3 regions of the Polaromonas sp. P1_E3 genome follow, and region 1 is predicted to be linked to each of the others. Evidence: predicted binding sites of a transcription regulator. Region 1 holds the regulator's gene; each other region holds the start of a gene.
What was found. The regulator sigma-54, encoded in region 1, starts transcription at its own class of promoters, with help from an activator protein. The targets are predictions, from matches to a motif close to TGGCANGNAANCTGCTTT.

Region 1 (5,938 bases):
CCCCGACAGCGACGCGGCAGAGGCCAAGAAGAACAAGGACTGGAATCCGAACGCGCCGCTGGCCGGCAAGAACCAGCCCAAGCCGCCGCAGCCTCCGGCCGTGGTTGAAGTTCCCGGCGTTGCTGTGCCTGATCCGGCCACCACACCCAAGGCCGCCGCGTCAGCGCCGGCCAAAGTCGCCAAACCGGCGCCGGCCGATCCGCTGGGCGATCTGGCAAAGGCCAAGGTCGAAGGCCTTTCCTCTGGTCCGGGTGCCGATCCTTTCAGCTATTTCATCCAGGCCGGCGCCTTCCGCACGCCGGAAGATGCCGAACAGCAACGGGCCAAGCTGCTGCTGCTGGGCATGCAGGCGAAAGTAACGGAGCGCGAGCAGGCGGGACGCACTGTGTACCGCGTGCGCCTGGGCCCTTTCGACAAAAAGGAAGATGCGGACAAGGCCAAGGAGCGCCTGGACAATAACTCGATAGAAACCGCCCTGGTCAGGGTCCAGCGCTGACACTTTCACCGCCGACTGAACTTTTTCAGCGGGCGCTGTACCAACGTACACGAGTATTCCCGTCATTCAGGAGAAAAATTTGATGCAACGCCGTGAGTTTTCACTTTCAGCCGCCTCGGTGGCCGCCGCCACTTTGGGGGGCGCCACGCTGTCTACTACGGCGCAAGCCCAGGCCAGGGCTTTCAAGGAGGGCACCGATTACCTGACGCTGGACAAGCCCGTGGCGACCGAGGCCCCTGCGGGCCGGATTGAAGTCGTGGAATTCTTCTGGTACAGCTGCCCGCACTGCCACGCCTTTGAGCCCCAGCTCGAAGCCTGGATCAAGCAGCTGCCAAAAGACGTCGCGCTCAGGCGCGTGCCCGTGTCCTTCCGCCCGGACTTTGAACCCCAGCAACGCCTTTACTACGTGCTCGAAGCCATGGGCAAGGTCGAGGAACTGCATAAAAAGGTGTTTAACGCGATTCATGTAGAAAAACAGCCCCTCAACACCGCAGATGCTGTCGCCGTCTGGGCCGAAAAGCAAGGCCTCAACAAGGCCAAGTTCGTGGAGCTGTACAACTCCTTCTCGGTGACAACCAAGGCGCGCAAGGCCACGCAACTGCAGGATGCCTACAAGGTTGACGGTGTTCCCGCGCTGGGCATTGCCGGACGCTACTACACCACGGGCACCATGACGCAAACCATGGCGCGGGCGCTTCAGGTCACCGATTACCTGATTGGACAGTCCCGGAACGCCAAAAAATAAAACCGGGCAAAGCCGGGCCAACGCCAGGTTTTAAAAACCCGCCCCTGTAAACCCGCCCGTTGCCGGCGGGTTTTTTTATGGCTTTTTTGCCCCCTGCTTTTCCGGGGTAAGCCATTCCCGCAGCTTGCATGGCTACAATGGTCCAACCCCAAGCAGCAAGATTCGTGCCTTATGAAACACCGCATTTTTTCCCTCATCCTGCCGGTCTTCCTGACGCTGGGGACGGCCTTCCCGGCCCATGCAGAAAAAGCCGACCGGGACAAGCCCATGAATGCGGAGGCAGACGCCCTGCGTTATGACGACCTGAAACAGACCAGCGTTTTTACCGGCAATGTCGTGATCACCAAAGGCACGACCATCGTGCGCGGCGAGCGCGTTGACGTCATGCAGGATCCCGAGGGCTACCAGCAGGCAGTGTCCATCGCGGCCCCCGGCAAGCTGGCGTTTTACCGGAAAAAGCGCGACGGCGTGGATGAATACATCGAAGGTGAAGGCGAACGCATTGAATATGACAGCCGTGCCGACCTGGTGAAGTTCATCAAGCGGGCCGTGGTGCGCCGCTACAACGGCGCCACCCTGGTGGACGAAACCACCGGCAGCCTGATTGTTTATGACAACAACACCGACGTTTTTACCGTGGACGGGGGCGCGCAAAACCGCACGGCCAGCAACCCCACAGGACGGGTTCGCGCCATGCTGTCCCCGCGTGCCACAGCTTCGGCGCCTGCTGCAACGCCGCCAGCAGGCCCCGCCCCGGTTCTGCGCCCCAGCACGACGCTGGGCAATGAGAAGAAATAGAAAGACCAGCACAGATGGATGTGGTGACTGATACTTCGGCGGCTCCCGCCGCCCTTGCCCCGACTCCCAGCCGACTTGTAGCGCAGGGTTTGCAAAAATCCTACGGCAGCCGCAAAGTGGTGCAGGACGTGTCCCTGTCCGTGCAAAAAGGTGAGGTTGTGGGCCTCCTCGGGCCCAACGGCGCCGGGAAGACCACATCCTTCTACATGATCGTGGGCCTGGTGCGCGCCGACGCGGGCGAAATCTCCATCGACGGGGAGTCGGTCGAACACATGCCGATTCACCTGCGCGCCCGCCTGGGGCTCAGCTACCTGCCGCAGGAAGCATCGATTTTCCGCAAGCTCACGGTGGAAGAAAACGTGCGCGCTGTTTTGGAGCTGCAACTCGATAAAACCGGGAAACCGCTGGGACGGGCAGACATTGAGTCGCGGCTTGACGCGCTGCTGCAGGATTTGCGGGTTGATCATTTGCGCAATTCACCAGCGCCGGCGCTTTCGGGCGGCGAGCGACGCCGTGTCGAGATTGCACGCGCCCTGGCCACCCAGCCGCGATTCATCCTGCTGGACGAACCTTTTGCCGGCATCGACCCCATTGCCGTGATCGAAATCCAGCGCATCATCGGCTTCCTCAAGTCGCGCGGAATCGGCGTACTGATCACCGACCACAACGTGCGTGAAACGCTGGGCATTTGCGACCACGCCTACATCATCAGCGACGGCCACGTGCTGGCCCAGGGCACGCCGTCCGAGATTGTGAACAACGCCGATGTGCGCCGTGTCTATCTCGGCGAACATTTCAAGATGTAGAGATGGGCTCCCCCCTGTTGTCGCTCACTTCATGTAGCTCCCTCCCCCCTCGAGGGGGCGGCGCCTGCGGCCCGGCTAAGCCGGTTCCGCGGCCCCTGCTTGAACTCTTTCAGCTCTGTCGTCAGAAATCTTTGAGATGAAGCAAGGGCTGTCACTCCGCGTCTCGCAGCATCTTGCGCTGACGCCCCAGCTGCAGCAGTCGATCCGGCTGTTGCAGCTGTCGACGCTTGAACTGAGCCAGGAGGTCGAGCAGATGCTCGACGAGAACCCGTTTCTGGAAGTGTCGGAAGAGACGGCTGTACGCGAAGAGTTTGGACTGGAACACATCAACACCCCGGTGAGCCAGGACAGCCGCGAGTTTGAATCTGCTACGGATTCAATAGCTGGCGGCGCGGATGAGACAAGCGCTGCAGCCCCGAATGATGCAGAAGTCAGTGCCGAGCCCAAGCTGGAGGAAAGCTGGGAAGGCGATGGCACCGTGGAAACCACTCCCGATGACAGCGAATGGGGCAGTGACGCACCGGCACGCAAAAACAACAATGAAGAGAGCGACGCCGAGGCTTCCGACCTGACCGGCAGCCATGAGTCGCTGCAGGACCACCTGCACCGCCAGTCGCTGAGCCTGCGCCTGTCGGAAGAAGACCGCGCCGCGCTGCATTTCCTTATTGAATCGCTCAACGACGACGGCTACCTTGAAGACAGCCTGGCGTCTCTGGCAGCCGGGCTTGCAAAAGATGACATGGAGCAGGCAGAAGAGCTGGAGCAGCGTTTTGCCATGGCGCTCAAGCTGCTGCACCACATGGAGCCGGCCGGTGTCGGTGCGCGCAACCTGGCCGAATGCCTGTGCCTGCAACTGCTCGATTGCAAGGACTGTGAAGAGACCCGCGCCGCCATTGCCATGTGCAAGCAGCCGATGGAGTTGCTGGCCAAGCGCGACGTGAAGCGCCTGTCGCACCTGTGCGGGTTCCCCGAGGCCGCCATCAAGGGCGCGATTGCCGTCATAGGCCGGCTCGATCCCAAGCCCGGGCGCCGCTTTGTGAATGTGGAGCGCAACCTGATCGTGCCCGACGTCATCGTTGTCAAATCAGGCCGGGGCTTCAAGGTCTCGCTCAACGGCGATGTGATGCCGCGCCTGCGTGTTCATGATATTTACGCCAACGCCCTCAAGCAGCACAAGGGCCAGGGCGGCCAGGCGCTGCAGCAGCGCCTGCAGGAGGCACGCTGGTTCATCAAGAACATCCAGCAGCGCTTTGACACCATCCTGCGCGTGAGCAGCGCGATCGTGGAGCGGCAGAAAAACTTCTTCACCCACGGCGAGCTCGCCATGCGCCCGCTGGTGCTGCGCGAGATCGCCGACGAGCTGGGGCTGCACGAATCGACCATCTCTCGTGTGACCACGGCCAAGTACATGGGCACGCCTTTTGGCACCTTCGAACTCAAGTATTTTTTCGGCTCCGCGCTCGGCACCGAAACCGGCGGCAATGCTTCCAGCACGGCGGTACGCGCGCTTATCAAACAATTCGTTTCATCCGAAAGCCTCAAGAAGCCGCTCAGCGACAATCAGATTTCCGAAATGCTCAAGGAGCAGGGCATTGAATGCGCGCGCCGCACCGTGGCCAAATACCGCGAAGCGCTTCGCATCGCGCCCGCCAACCTGCGCAAATCACTCTAGCCGCCCAATCAGGCCGCGCTGCCCGCCCCTCAAAGCCAGTCATGAATCAACTCCAATTGTTTTTACCGTGCGCCGCAGGCGTTGAAACCCTGCTGGCCACCGAGGTCAAACGTATCACCGGGATCGACGGCAAAGCCTGGCGCGCCGGCGTACAGCTGCAGGCGTCGTGGCGCGACGCACTGCAGCTCAACCTGCACAGCCGCCTGGCCCAGCGCGTGCTGATCGAGTTGCAGCACAACCAGTACCGCAGCGAACAAGACCTCTACAACGCCGCTGCCAACGTGGCCTGGGAAATCTGGTTCACGCCCAAACAAACCTTCAAGGTCGAGATCACCGCCCAGCACAGCCCGCTGCAAAGCCTGAACTTCGCGGCACTCAAAATCAAGGATGCGATCGCCGACCGCTTTCGCGCCAAGTTCGACGATGTGCGGCCCAGCGTCGACACGCGCTGGCCCGACGTACGCATCTATGTGCACCTGACGACCGACACTGTCACCATCTACATCGACACCTCGGGCGAGCCGCTCTTCAAGCGCGGTTGGCGCGAAGACAAGGGCGACGCGCCCCTGAAGGAAACCCTGGCCGCTGCCATGATCGCTGCCAGTGGCTGGGACCAGCTTTGCAAGCAAGGCGTGGCGCTGTATGACCCTTGCTGCGGCTCGGGCACCATCGCGATTGAAGCCGCGCAGATTGCCTGCAACATCGCCCCCGGCATCAACCGGCGCTTTGCGTTCCAGAAATACCTGCCCTTCCAGGGACATGTGTGGGAAGGCTTGCTGGACCAGGCCGAAGCAGCCATCACCGAACCCACTGCACCCGTGTTCGGCAGCGACGTATCTTTCCGCATGGTCGACTTTGCCGAACGCAATGCAGAACGCGCCGGTGTGGCCAATGCGGTGGAATTCCGCGGCGGCGACGCCCTGCAGCGCATGCCGCCCGCGCCTTCCGGCGTGATGCTGGTGAATCCGCCTTACGGAGAACGTATTGATGTGGCGGGTGTTGCGGGCATCACGGGCGTCCAGGGGCGCGACCAGCGCCGGCAACAAAATGAACGCGTCCAGCAGGACCACCGCAATCAGCCGATCGACGAGTTTGGCCAGCCGCTGAACCGGGACAGCGGCGGTCAGGGCGATACCCGCGAAGAACCCGCCTTCGAAACATCGCGCGACCGCTCGGCCAACCCAGGCCGTGAGCAGGCGCAAAACGCCTGGGGCGAAGAAGCGACGGACTTCTTCCCGCAACTGGCCGCGCACTGGAAGAAGAATTACGCCGGCTGGACCGCTCATGTGCTCACGCCCGACCTCAAACTGCCGGGCAAGATGCGCCTGAAGGAATCGCGCCGGGTGCCGATGTGGAACGGCCCCATCGAATGCCGCCTGTTCCGCTTTGACATGGTGGCGGGCTCCGCACGCGGCAAGCCC
Region 2 (5,938 bases), on a different contig from region 1:
CAAAGGGCAGGCACTGGCCTTGGGCCGCCAGCATGGCCTCGAGTTCGGCCAGCGAGGTACCGGCGCGCGCAGTCACCACCAGTTCGCTGGGTTCGTAGCTGATGACGCCCGCGTACGGGGTCATATCGAGGATGTCACCTTCCAGTGATTGGCCGTAAAAGTCCTTGGTGCCGCCGCCGCGGATACGCAGCGGCGTGCCGGCGGCAGCGGCAATACGCACCCGTTCGGCCAGGGCGTCCATCACATCATCGGTGTCTGAAGGCATGGCTGGGATGGTACGTGGGTATATCGCCTGGGGAGTTGATCTTTTTGCATGCCGCCTGTTCGGTTTTTTCAGAGGCGAAGCTCAATCCTCGAAAAAGTTGACCGGCAAGCCGGGCACATCCACCCGCATCGAAAACACGCAACCGGACTCGGGATAAGCCTGCAACTCGGCAGGCGGCCGGTTGTAGCGCGCCGTGGTGACATACAGCGTTTGCAGGTCGTCACCGCCAAAACAGGGCATGGTGGGGCACTGCGCAGGCACGGCAATTTCAGCCAGCAGTTCTCCCGCCGGGGAGAGCTTGAGAAGGCGCGCACCTTCAAACATGGCCACCCAGTAGTTGCCCTGGATGTCTACCGCGGCGCCGTCAGGGCGGCCACCGTAGCCGGGCATGCCGAATTGCCAGCCGGCGGGCTTGCCCGGCCATTGATGGAAAACGCGTCGGTTCGCCATGGCGTTGCTGTCGGCATCCCAGTCCCAGGCATGGGTGGTGTGCGTGGGTGTGTCCGTCCAGTACACCGTTGCGGTGTCCGGCGACCAAGCCAGGCCATTGGCGATGATGGCGCCACCGGCCTTGCGCTCCACCGCAGGCACAAGGCTGTTGCGGCAGTCAATGGAAAAAAGCTCGGCCACGGACTTGTCCCGCGGTTCGTACATGGTGCCGGCCCAGAAGCGGCCGCGCGGATCGGCCTTGCCGTCGTTGAACCGCGTCGTGGCGGTGTCATGGCGGGCAGGCATGAGTTGCTGGAGCTCGGCGCCCCACTCTCGCGCACGGTAAATGCCGTCGCGCAATGCGATCACCAGGCCACTGCCCTGCCCCTGTGTACGGGCCGGCGCGATGCTGCCGGGTTCCGACGGCATGGGCCAGCTTTGTACCGTTCCCATAAAGACGTTGCAGCGGTGAATCTGCCGGCCTGGAATGTCAACCCAATACAGCATTTGCTCGTCGGGATGCCAGAACGGCGATTCACCCAGTTCACTGGGTTGTGCAACAACGGTTTGCCATGTCATGCGGCGTTCCTTGAAAGGCTGAAAAGTGGACAGGGACCCAAGGTTAGCACCGGCAGGGGCCACCGCAGCCCGATCCGGGCGATCATGCAACGCCCACAAGGCACGCGCCAAAAAAAAACAGCCCACCGACTTGCGCCGGCGGGCTGAACATCCAAAGGAGATACTCAATCAGGGAGCTGCCCTGGAGCAGCCCGAATTCGTCTGACTATGAATTAGCGGTTGTAGGCGGTCTCACCGTGCGAGGTGATGTCCAGGCCTTCGCGCTCGTCTTCTTCGCTGACGCGCAGACCGATTGTGAGGTCAACCACCTTGTAGGCGATGAAGGAAACTACACCGGACCAGATGATGGTGATCAGCACGGCTTTGGCCTGGATCCAGACCTGAGCAGCGATGGAATACGCATCAGGTGCCAGCATGGCAACCGTAGTCCAGTCGGCGACGGAGCTTGGGCCACCCAGGTTTGGCGAATTGAAGACGCCGGTGAGCAGCGCGCCCAGGATACCGCCCACGCCATGCACGCCGAACACGTCGAGCGAATCATCAGCGCCCAGCAGCTTCTTCAGGCCGTTCACACCCCAGAGGCAGGCGAAGCCGGCGATGAGGCCGATGATGAGGCCACCGCCGATGCCGACGTTGCCGGCTGCGGGCGTGATGGCCACCAGGCCGGCGACAGCACCGGATGCAGCGCCCAGCATGGAAGCCTTGCCGCGCATCAGCGCTTCACCGACGCACCATGCCAGCACAGCGGCAGCGGTTGCACCCAGCGTGTTGATGAAGGCCAGGGCTGCAAAGCCGTTGGCTTCCAGAGCGGAGCCGGCGTTGAAGCCGAACCAGCCCACCCACAGCAATGCGGCACCGACCATGGTCAAGGTGAGGCTGTGAGGGGCCATGGCTTCCTTGCCGTAGCCGACGCGCTTGCCGATGCAGTAAGCGCCCACCAGTCCAGCGACGGCGGCATTGATGTGCACCACGGTGCCGCCTGCGAAGTCCAGGGCGCCCATTTGCCAGAGGTAGCCCGCCTTGCCGTTCATGGCGTCAACCACTTCCTTGCCCGTGTAGGCGTCAGGGCCCATCCAGAACCAGACCATGTGGGCGATAGGGGCGTAGCTGAAGGTGAACCAGATTGCCATGAACAGCAGCACTGCGGAGAACTTGATGCGTTCGGCGAAGGCGCCGACGATCAGCGCGCAGGTGATGCCTGCGAACGTGGCCTGGAAGGCGGCGAACACGATCTCGGGGATCACGACACCCTTGCTGAAGGTCGCGCCATTGGCAAAGGTGCCCGCGACGTTGTCCCAGATGCCCTTCATGAAGAGCCGGTCGAAGCCGCCGAAGAAGCGGTTGCCTTCAGTGAAGGCCAGGCTGTAACCGTAGATGAACCACAGCACGACGATCATCGAGAAGGTGACCATGACCTGCATCAGGACGGACAGCATGTTCTTGCTGCGGACCAGGCCACCGTAGAACAGCGCCAGGCCGGGCACGGTCATCATGATGACCAGCAGCGTGGAAACCATCATCCAGGCGGTGTCGCCTTTGTTGGGAACAGGCGCAGGCGCGGCGGCAGCAGCCGGTGCGGAGGCCGCGGCAGCAGCGGCGGGTGCTTCCGCTGCTGCGGCAGGCGCGGCAGCGGAAGCAGCGGCTTCAGCAGGTTTGGCTTCTGCGGAGGCCGCAGGTGCAGCGGCCGGGGCCTGCGCCATCACGGCGCCGGTCGTCAGCAGGCTCAATCCCAATACCAGGGAGGCAAGTAGTTTTTTCATGTCTGTGTTCTCTTCGTTGGGGTGAGCCTTACAGCGCTTCCTTGCCGGTTTCACCGGTACGGATGCGCACGACCTGCTCGAGGTTGTAAACAAAAACCTTGCCGTCACCGATCTTGCCGGTGCGGGCAGCGCCCTCAACCGCTTCAATCACGCGGTCCACCAGCTCGTCGGAGACTGCTGCTTCGATCTTGACCTTGGGCAGGAAATCGACAACATACTCTGCACCACGGTATAGCTCGGTATGGCCTTTCTGGCGACCGAAGCCTTTGACTTCAGTCACAGTAATGCCTTGCACGCCAATACCGGAAAGCGCTTCACGCACTTCGTCCAGCTTGAACGGTTTAATGATGGCCGTTACGAGTTTCATTTTCAGGTTTCCTCCAGGGATGAATAGGGAAGCAGCATCGTCAAGCACCACCTCAGCCGGATTACAGGGCTTTTGTACGAGTCATTGCGGATCAGAGCTTCCGTAAAAGCTCCGAAGGCTGGCAACTTGAGCGAACTTCTTAGCAGGTAACGTGCCAAAGACGCTTTACATGGGCGGCGGGTCTTCCTTCAAACTTCGAGCGGGCCGCTGCGGACCTGGCCAACCCTGCCGCACCAATTAAGTGCGATTAAATGCACGATTTTGGAGCATGAAGTAAAAAAGCCGCACCAAGCCTGTCTTTAGTGCATGGCAAGCTCTGCAATGCCGGTTTTGGGGATGACACGCCGCGCGGGTTGGGGGCCAAAGTGCACCGCTCCTTTACCCCGGCGGGTCATACCTCTCCGCCAATTCCGCGGGCCGGCGGTCGGCTGGGCGATACTTGCCTCTCGTGAAGGCTGGTGCGCCTGAAACCGGGGATGGCCCCGGGTTCAGTCATGACACCGCCCCGAGGGAGGAAATCTGGAATGAGCTTGTCTTTAGTGCATAGCCGCGCCTTGTTGGGCCTGGAAGCAAGGCCCGTGCAGGTGGAAGTGCATCTTGCCAATGGGTTGCCCAGCTTTACGCTGGTCGGACTTGCGGAAACGGAAGTCAAGGAAGCGCGTGAGCGTGTGCGCTCAGCCATCCAGAATGCCGGGCTGGACTTCCCGGCCAACAAACGCATTACCGTGAACCTGGCGCCGGCCGACCTTCCCAAGGATTCGGGCCGCTTCGACCTGCCCATCGCGCTGGGCATTCTGGCCGCCAGCGGCCAGATCGACGCGCGCAAGCTGGAGGGTTACGAGTTCGCCGGCGAGTTGTCGCTTGGCGGCGAACTGCGGCCCATCCGCGGAGCGCTTGCCATGAGCCTGGCCCTGGCACGCCCCGAGCGGCTTGCGGCCGGGAAACTGCCCAAGCTGGTCTTGCCCAATGCCAGCGCCCAGGAGGCAGCACTGGTGCCAGGCGCCGAAATCTTTCAGGCGCACCACTTGCTGGATGTGGTGAGGCAATTTCTGCCGGGCGACCTCGCGGTTGAAGCAGGAGACGGATGGTCTCGCGTCCAGCCGACCGTGCCCTCGGCCCAGTCGCCGTACCCGGACCTCGCGGACGTCAAGGGCCAGGCAGCCGCCCGCCGCGCCCTTGAGATCGCCGCGACCGGCGGACACAGCCTGTTGATGGTGGGCGCTCCGGGCTCCGGAAAATCCATGCTGGCGCAGCGCTTTGCAGGCCTCCTGCCGGCCATGACCACTGAAGAAGCACTGGAAAGCGCGGCGGTGGCGTCATTGGGCGGCCGGTTCACGCTGGACAAATGGGCCATACGCCCCACGTGCGCGCCGCACCATACGGCAAGCGCTGTTGCGCTTGTTGGTGGCGGCTCTCCACCCCGGCCCGGTGAAATTTCCCTGGCGCACCGTGGCGTCTTGTTCCTGGATGAACTTCCTGAATTTCCCCGGGCGGCGCTGGAAGCCCTGCGCGAACCGCTGGAGTCCGGCACCATCACCATTTCACGGGCAGCCCAGCGTGCCGAATTTCCGGCGCGCTTCCAGTTGGTCGCGGCGATGAACCCCTGCCCCTGCGGCTACCTGGGATCGAGCTTGCGGGCTTGCCGCTGCTCGCCCGACCAGGTGTCGCGTTACCAGGGCAAACTCAGCGGCCCACTGCTGGACCGTATCGACCTGCACGTGGAGGTGGGTGCGCTTGCAGCCGATGAGCTGGTCAATGCGCCGCCGGGCGAAGCCACTGCCGCTATCAGAACGCGGGTTGCCGCCGCACGTGACCGAGCCATGGCACGGCAGGGCGCGGCCAATCAGGCGCTGGAAGGCCAGTCCATTGACGCGCAATGCCGGCTCGATGACGCGTCCGCGAAATTCCTGAACACCGCGGCAGCGCGGCTGGGCTGGTCAGGCCGCAGCATCCATCGCTGCCTGAAAGTGGCCAGGACGATTGCCGACCTTGCAGGGGCCGAAACTGTACAGGTCACCCACGTGGCAGAAGCCGTGCAATATCGCCGCGCGCTCAAGGCAGCACACTGACGACGCAAGCCGTCTGGCAATAACCCGGTACTGAACCACGGAAATTCGGAGCAACCACCAACCGTCTTCTTGAGTCTGCAGCCCCCTCGTGGAAAGCCCTGCTTTCCCGCCTGGCTTCAAGGAGTTTTTCCCGTGTGCTGGCGCTGGGGCCGCCGTGCTTTCCACCAGCGGGCAAGGTGGACTCTCAGATCCTGATGCGGATGGGTGATGCGCCGGATCGCGCCGGCGTAATCCAGCGCCAGGCCCGGCGTCCAGGCAATGGATTCGGCACGCACCCGAATGCTTCCAGCCAGCCACATGTCGGGGTGAAGGGCCAGGCGCAGCAGGGTTCGCCAGAAAGGTTTGTCGGCGAACACGCCTTCCATCGCGGCGTCAATGGCCTCGGTCACCACCACCGAGCAGTTGCGATGCGTCAGGTTATAGGTGTCGTCCTGACGGTAAGCTTCCCAGAAAGACTGCAGGTGGCCGC
Region 3 (5,938 bases), on a different contig from region 1:
AAAACCGGTATCCGGTTTCGCATTGACGGTACCTTGCAGCCCTATATTGAAGTGCCGGCGCAGTTTCGCCAAGCCATGGTCACACGCCTCAAGATCATGTGCGACCTGGATATCTCTGAAAAGCGCAAACCGCAAGATGGGAAGATCAAGTTCAAGAAATACGGCCCACTGGACATCGAGCTTCGGGTCGCCACGATTCCATCCGCCGGTGGTGTGGAGGACGTGGTCATGCGGATTCTTGCCGCAGGTGAGCCGATCCCACTTGAAAAACTCGGGCTGACCGCGCACAACAAGGAGCGACTGGAGAAGACCGTCTCAAAGCCCTATGGTCTTTTTTATGTATGCGGGCCTACTGGCTCAGGCAAGACTACAACGCTGCACTCCATCCTCAAATTCCTCAACACTCCTGATACCAAAATCTGGACTGCCGAAGATCCTGTGGAAATTACACAGAAGGGTTTGCGCCAAGTCCAGATTAACAGGAAGGCGGGTATCGACTTCGCACTGGTCATGCGTGCTTTCCTGCGAGCTGATCCGGACATCATCATGGTCGGAGAATCGCGAGACAAGGAAACTGTGGCCATGGGGGTTGAGGCATCGCTGACGGGCCACATGGTTTTCTCGACACTGCATACCAATTCGGCCCCTGAATCCATCACGCGCTTGCTGGACATGGGCATGGACCCCTTTAATTTTGCAGATGCGTTGCTGGGTATCCTGGCCCAACGCCTGGCCAAAAAACTCTGCGACTGCAAARAGGCCTATCAACCGAGTTCGCAGGAGATCAAGGATTTCATCAAGGAATATTCCGAAGAATTGCGCCATACCGAAGCCTGGAAAGCCGATCCTGGTGGGGAGTCACAAAAGCTTTTCGAGGACTGGATGGAGCGTTACGGCAAGGATGACAAACTGACTTTGTACCGTGCGGTTGGCTGCGACAAGTGCAACAAAACCGGTTACAAGGGCCGCGTTGGTTTGCATGAACTCATGATTGCTGACGATGCCGCCAAAAAACTGATCCAGGAACGCGCCCGCGTAGCGGAGCTTTTTGCAAGTGCTGTCAACAGCGGCATGCGCACACTCAAGATGGACGGAATGGAAAAAGTACTTATGGGCCTGACGGACCTGAAGATGGTCCGATCGGTCTGCATCAAATGACAAAAATGTCATTGGATTCAGTGTCATGAGTCAAAAAGGTAAGCTGGTCGCCTTTTACGGTCCAAAAATCACGAAAAAGAAGGCTCTTTAACGTGGCACAAAAACTGCAGTTAAGACGAGCTAGTTTTTTCAACCAAGGAGTTTTTATGAAGCGTTCTATGCAAAAGGGTTTTACCCTGATCGAATTGATGATCGTCGTGGCGATTATCGGTATTCTGGCTGCGGTGGCTCTGCCTGCTTATCAGGATTACACCAAGCGCGCCAAGCTGTCTGAAGTGATTCTTGCTGCTTCTGCTTGCCGCACGTCCATTACTGAAACCTTCCAGTCCGCTTCGAGCCTGCCAACGGCTGGTTCATGGGGCTGCGAGTCGACAGTGTCGACGAGCAAGTATGTCAACCGTATCCAGACCAACGCAACTGGCACCGTCAGCGTTCAAGTGTCGGATACCATCAATGACTCCACGATCGGCAGCACCTGGATTGCCTTGGTTCCTTCCGATCCAGCAGGTGGTACGCTGGCAGCCGGTTCCCTGGTCAAGCAGTGGATCTGCGGCCCGAGCACGGCTTCCGGTACGCCAGTCAAGTATTTGCCAGGTTCATGCCGCGGCAACTGATAGGTCTTCCTGTCTGTAAAAAGGCACCTCCGGGTGCCTTTTTTTGTGGGCGCAAGAAAAGCGGTCAGAATGTGGCCAGCTCAAATGTAGGCTTTTGCATGAAGTGGACAGAAAAATGACGGTGCGGGCGCAAGAACAACGGGTGTGGTTGATCTACCTCGTGGGGTTCATTGTTTTTGGACTGCCGGCACTGGTTGGCTACGGCACCATCCCGTTGACGAACTTCACAGCCGAGGCGCTATGCGTGACCGGTCTGGCGTTGATGTTGATTCTCCTGGGCGCCGATGCCGTCTTTCTCATCGAGAGACGGGTGGAATTTCTGGCGGCTGTGGGGGCTTTCGTGCTGCTTTTCGCGGTGGCGCTGCTTCAGTATGCTGCATTCGGGCGGCAGCAAATGGACGCTTACCTTGTGGTGTTTGGATACCTTGTTTGTGCTGGCTTGTCCGTGGGGGCAGGACATGCGGCATGCGCCGGAGAGCACGCCATGAACTGGTTTCAGGCGAGTGCCAAAGGTCTCGCCATCGCTGCGACCCTTGCTGCATTTGCATCTGCCGCGCAATATTTCGAGCTTGACGCCCGCTGGCTGCTCATCTCCCCGGTCAGTGATGCCGGTCGAACTTTTGGATTTATCCGGCAGCCCAATCACCAGGGCACTTTCCTGAATCTGGGCCTGGTCGCTCTGGTTTTTCTTCAACGCACCGGCAGCATCCGTACGTGGCTTTGGTCCTTGTTGAGCCTAGTCGTGATCTTTGGCATCACCACCACCGGTTCCCGGACAGCGCTATTGCAGGTCTTCTTCATATCCATGTGCATGGCGGCATCGTCCTTTCGCGACCGTCGAGGTCTTGTCAAAGCGGTTTTTCCGATTGCGCTTGTGGGTGCGATCTGGCTAGTGCTTTTTCTTGTGAGCAGGTCCGGCGGGGCCGAGTTTTTCGGTGTTCAGAAGCTGGCACAGACTTCTTCGGAAGGGCTTGGTATGCGCTCTGCCGCGTGGCGCCAGACTGCACTTATGGTGATGGAACATCTTTGGGCGGGCAACGGAATACTGCGATATTCCGCTACATTTTTCCTGGGTGGCGCCGGTATCGAGGTGGGAGTCGGCATGTCTCATTCCCACAATCTCCTCCTGCAGCTGGCGTTCGATTTTGGTTTGCCCGTTGCGATTCTGTTCTTCAGCTTGATCGCGTGGGTACTGTGGCGAGCCCGAGGCCTTTTCGCGACCAGTTACGGATTTTTAGCGTTTGTTTGCCTTGGGTGCCTATTGATTCATTCACTGGTCGAGTTTCCTTTGTGGTACGCGTATTTCCTGCTGCCGGCATGCTGGTTACTCGGTACCCTGACATGCAGCCGGCGCCCAGGCGCGGCTCGGTCTGACGCCGATCTGTCGGACCCCGGCAATTGCGGGGAAAGAACGCCCGCGCCGAAGGCTGTACGCATGGCGGCCGTACTTGCCGGAATCTCAGTGCTGGGCGTTACCTTATCGATGAACCGCGACTACTATCTTTTGACGCCGGTTTACGCTCCCGGCCTGGTTAGTACCCAGGCCGAAAGATTGAAAGATGCCGAACGCGTCTTCTGGTTCCGCCGCTACGCAGATTTTCCGGGCCTTCAGCTCGAAACAGTGAGCGAAACAAATTACGAATCCCATCTCAAGCGCGCGGCTGCAATCGGCTGCGTAATGACGGAGATCTGGTTTCAAAACTCCACCATATTGGCGCTGGCTCAATCCGGAAGGATCGACGAGGCGAAATGGATTCTCTATATCGTCTGGAGAATGAGCAACGGGCAAGTGGACTCTTTCAAGAACGCGTTGATGGGCAGCAAACTACCTGTGGCGCGTCAATTGGTGGAATACCTTCAAAACCCCGTACCGGTGCCTAAAGCGACAGCGACTTTTGAGCAAGCCTGCTACGGACGCGCGGCCAGCTAGATGGGGTACAAGCGATCAGTGCGTAGCTCGTGTGTGGCGCAGGCCCGTCGAGCCAATCAAAGCAGCCAGTTTGAACTGCGCTTCCGGCGACGGCCCATTCATGCTTGAGACGGGAATGGAAAAAAAGGTGCTGTGCGGCATGTCCGGCCTTGCCGTCATGCTCATGCTGGTGACCTGGTTAAACCCCTTTGCCGGCGGGCCTAGCCCGGCTGTTGTGCCGCTGGCAATATCGTGGATTTGCGGCGCTCTTCTCCTGGCTGGAGGGAATGCGGAGCGTGGCCTGTTGCTCAAGGCAGGGCTTGCGGGAATGCTCTTCCTCTTCTGGGTTTCTTTATCAGGCGGGGGAACACGTCCGTGGCAAGACATGATGCTGCTCGCAGGCGCCATGTGCTGCATTGGTGCTGCTGCATTGTGGGCAAGTGGCTACGGCTTCGGATGCCGGCGAGCGATTTGCTGGGTTTGGCTTATTGCGGCATTGTCAAGCTGCGCAATCGGGCTGTGCCAGTATTTCAACCTGGCTTCGCCGTTGGCGCCTTGGGTGAATGTGTCACCTGTCGGCGAGGCGTTTGCCAACTTACGGCAACGCAATCAGTTCGCATCCCTGACCAATATTGGATTGCTTGCGTTGCTGTGGTTCGCGGCTCATGGCCGGATGCGTGTCTCGGCCGTGCCGATGGCGGTGTTGCTCGCTGCGGGCAATGCTGCCTCAGCATCGAGAACAGGGCTTCTGCAGCTACTTCTCATCACTGCACTCATATGGTTTTGGAAACCTCCCGGGCGCTCACGGCTGCTGGAGTTGTGTCTGTGGGCGGTTGTGGCCTACTTTATCTCGGCACTGTCCTTGCCCTGGTTGCTGCAGCTTGTCAGTGGTGCGGTAGGAAATAATGTCTTCGGCCGCATTGCGGGCGAGGGTGGCTGCAGCAGCCGGATGGTGCTGTGGTCAAACGTGCTGGAGCTGATTGCGAACAGGCCGTGGCTGGGCTGGGGGCTCAATGAGCTGGACTACGCGCATTACATTCATTTGTATCAGGGGCCCCGTTTCTGTGAAATCCTGGACAACGCACACAACCTTCCGCTGCATCTTGCTGTCGAACTGGGCGTTCCGGCAGCCGTTGTGATCTGTGCAGGTTGTGCATGGCTGGTCTACCGGGCCAAGCCGTGGCGCGACACCGACCCCACCCGTCAGCTGGCGTGGGGGGTCATCTTGGTCATCCTGCTTCACAGTATGCTGGAGTATCCCCTTTGGTATGGCCCGTTCCAAATAAGCTTCGGGCTGTGCCTGGGCTTGTTGTGGATAACCTCTTCGCCGGGTGGCACGGCAACCGCAAAGGCCACAAGCCTCCCCGGATGGGCGGTAAAAAGCAACGGACGCCGACGCGTATTGCTTACTCAAACCCTGCTGGCGGCGCTTTCAATCGCGGCGCTGGTGTACGCCGTCAATAGCTATCACCGGGTCAGCCAGATCTATCTACCGCCTTCTGAGCGGAGTCCGGCTTACCGCGAAAATACCCTGGAAAAAATCCGGGGAGCCGGGTTTTTTCAGAATCAGGTGTTTTTTGCGGAGTTGAGTGTTACAGCTTTGACGGTCGGGAATGCGGAGGCGATCAATTCCCTTGCGTCAGAGTTGCTCCACTATTCACCAGAACCCCGGGTGATTGAAAAAGTCATTGAGAGCGCGGTCATGCTGGGCCGTGACGATGAGGCCCTGATGCATCTCGCGCGTTATCGAGCGGCATTTCCGGAGGAATACTCCCGATGGAAGCAAATGAATACGCTTCAATCCGGCCTTCTTCCGGGCTGAGGTGATCGCACCTCTATTGGCCGGCTGGTTTGCGGCACCACTTTGACGAGCCTCTGCAGCGTTGCCCGGCACGATAACGCGGCGAGCTGCTGTATGAGAACGACGGGTTGGCGCAGTTGCATGGGCTGCTCTCGGGGACGCCGCTCAATACTCTGAGTCAGTGTTGGGAGCGAAGCTTCTGTCCTTGCGCAACATGAAGGATGCGTTGACAAGCGGCATCCCGGATCTTCCTCATTTCCTAACCGGCAACGGTGTAGGGTAAGGTTGTGAGGCTCCTCGCGCAGCCGCCTTTTCCGCTGTACCTTCGCTCAAGTGTTGACAAAGTGCCCCGATTTCCCGCCATGCTTTTCAAGAAGGCGCACGTCGGTAATGGTCATTCCCCGATCCGCCGCCTTGCACATGTCGTAGATCGTGAGCAAGGCTATCTGTACTGCC

Region 2: the regulator sigma-54 is predicted to act here: its motif matches at 3,540-3,557, upstream of glnK (P-II family nitrogen regulator).
Region 3: the regulator sigma-54 is predicted to act here: its motif matches at 1,252-1,269, upstream of AC1D0Z_RS03070 (pilin).

Annotation. Positions count from the first base shown of each region.
Region 1 is NZ_JBFUBD010000003.1:76,474-82,411, forward strand. Features, by position in the region: gene AC1D0Z_RS01465 (SPOR domain-containing protein) at 1-496, shown strand, start outside; gene AC1D0Z_RS01470 (thiol:disulfide interchange protein DsbA/DsbL) at 579-1,241, shown strand; gene lptA (lipopolysaccharide transport periplasmic protein LptA) at 1,413-2,039, shown strand; gene lptB (LPS export ABC transporter ATP-binding protein) at 2,054-2,845, shown strand; gene AC1D0Z_RS01485 (RNA polymerase factor sigma-54) at 2,982-4,517, shown strand; gene AC1D0Z_RS01490 (THUMP domain-containing class I SAM-dependent RNA methyltransferase) at 4,559-5,938, shown strand, end outside.
Region 2 is NZ_JBFUBD010000001.1:25,474-31,411, reverse strand. Features, by position in the region: gene glcE (glycolate oxidase subunit GlcE) at 1-274, opposite strand, end outside; gene AC1D0Z_RS00125 (SMP-30/gluconolactonase/LRE family protein) at 347-1,273, opposite strand; gene AC1D0Z_RS00120 (ammonium transporter) at 1,486-3,033, opposite strand; gene glnK (P-II family nitrogen regulator) at 3,062-3,400, opposite strand; gene AC1D0Z_RS00110 (YifB family Mg chelatase-like AAA ATPase) at 3,925-5,469, shown strand; gene AC1D0Z_RS00105 (HdeD family acid-resistance protein) at 5,586-5,938, opposite strand, start outside.
Region 3 is NZ_JBFUBD010000008.1:2,818-8,755, forward strand. Features, by position in the region: gene AC1D0Z_RS03065 (GspE/PulE family protein) at 1-1,158, shown strand, start outside; gene AC1D0Z_RS03070 (pilin) at 1,305-1,772, shown strand; gene AC1D0Z_RS03075 (PglL family O-oligosaccharyltransferase) at 1,888-3,702, shown strand; gene AC1D0Z_RS03080 (PglL family O-oligosaccharyltransferase) at 3,773-5,503, shown strand; gene moaC (cyclic pyranopterin monophosphate synthase MoaC) at 5,812-5,938, opposite strand, start outside.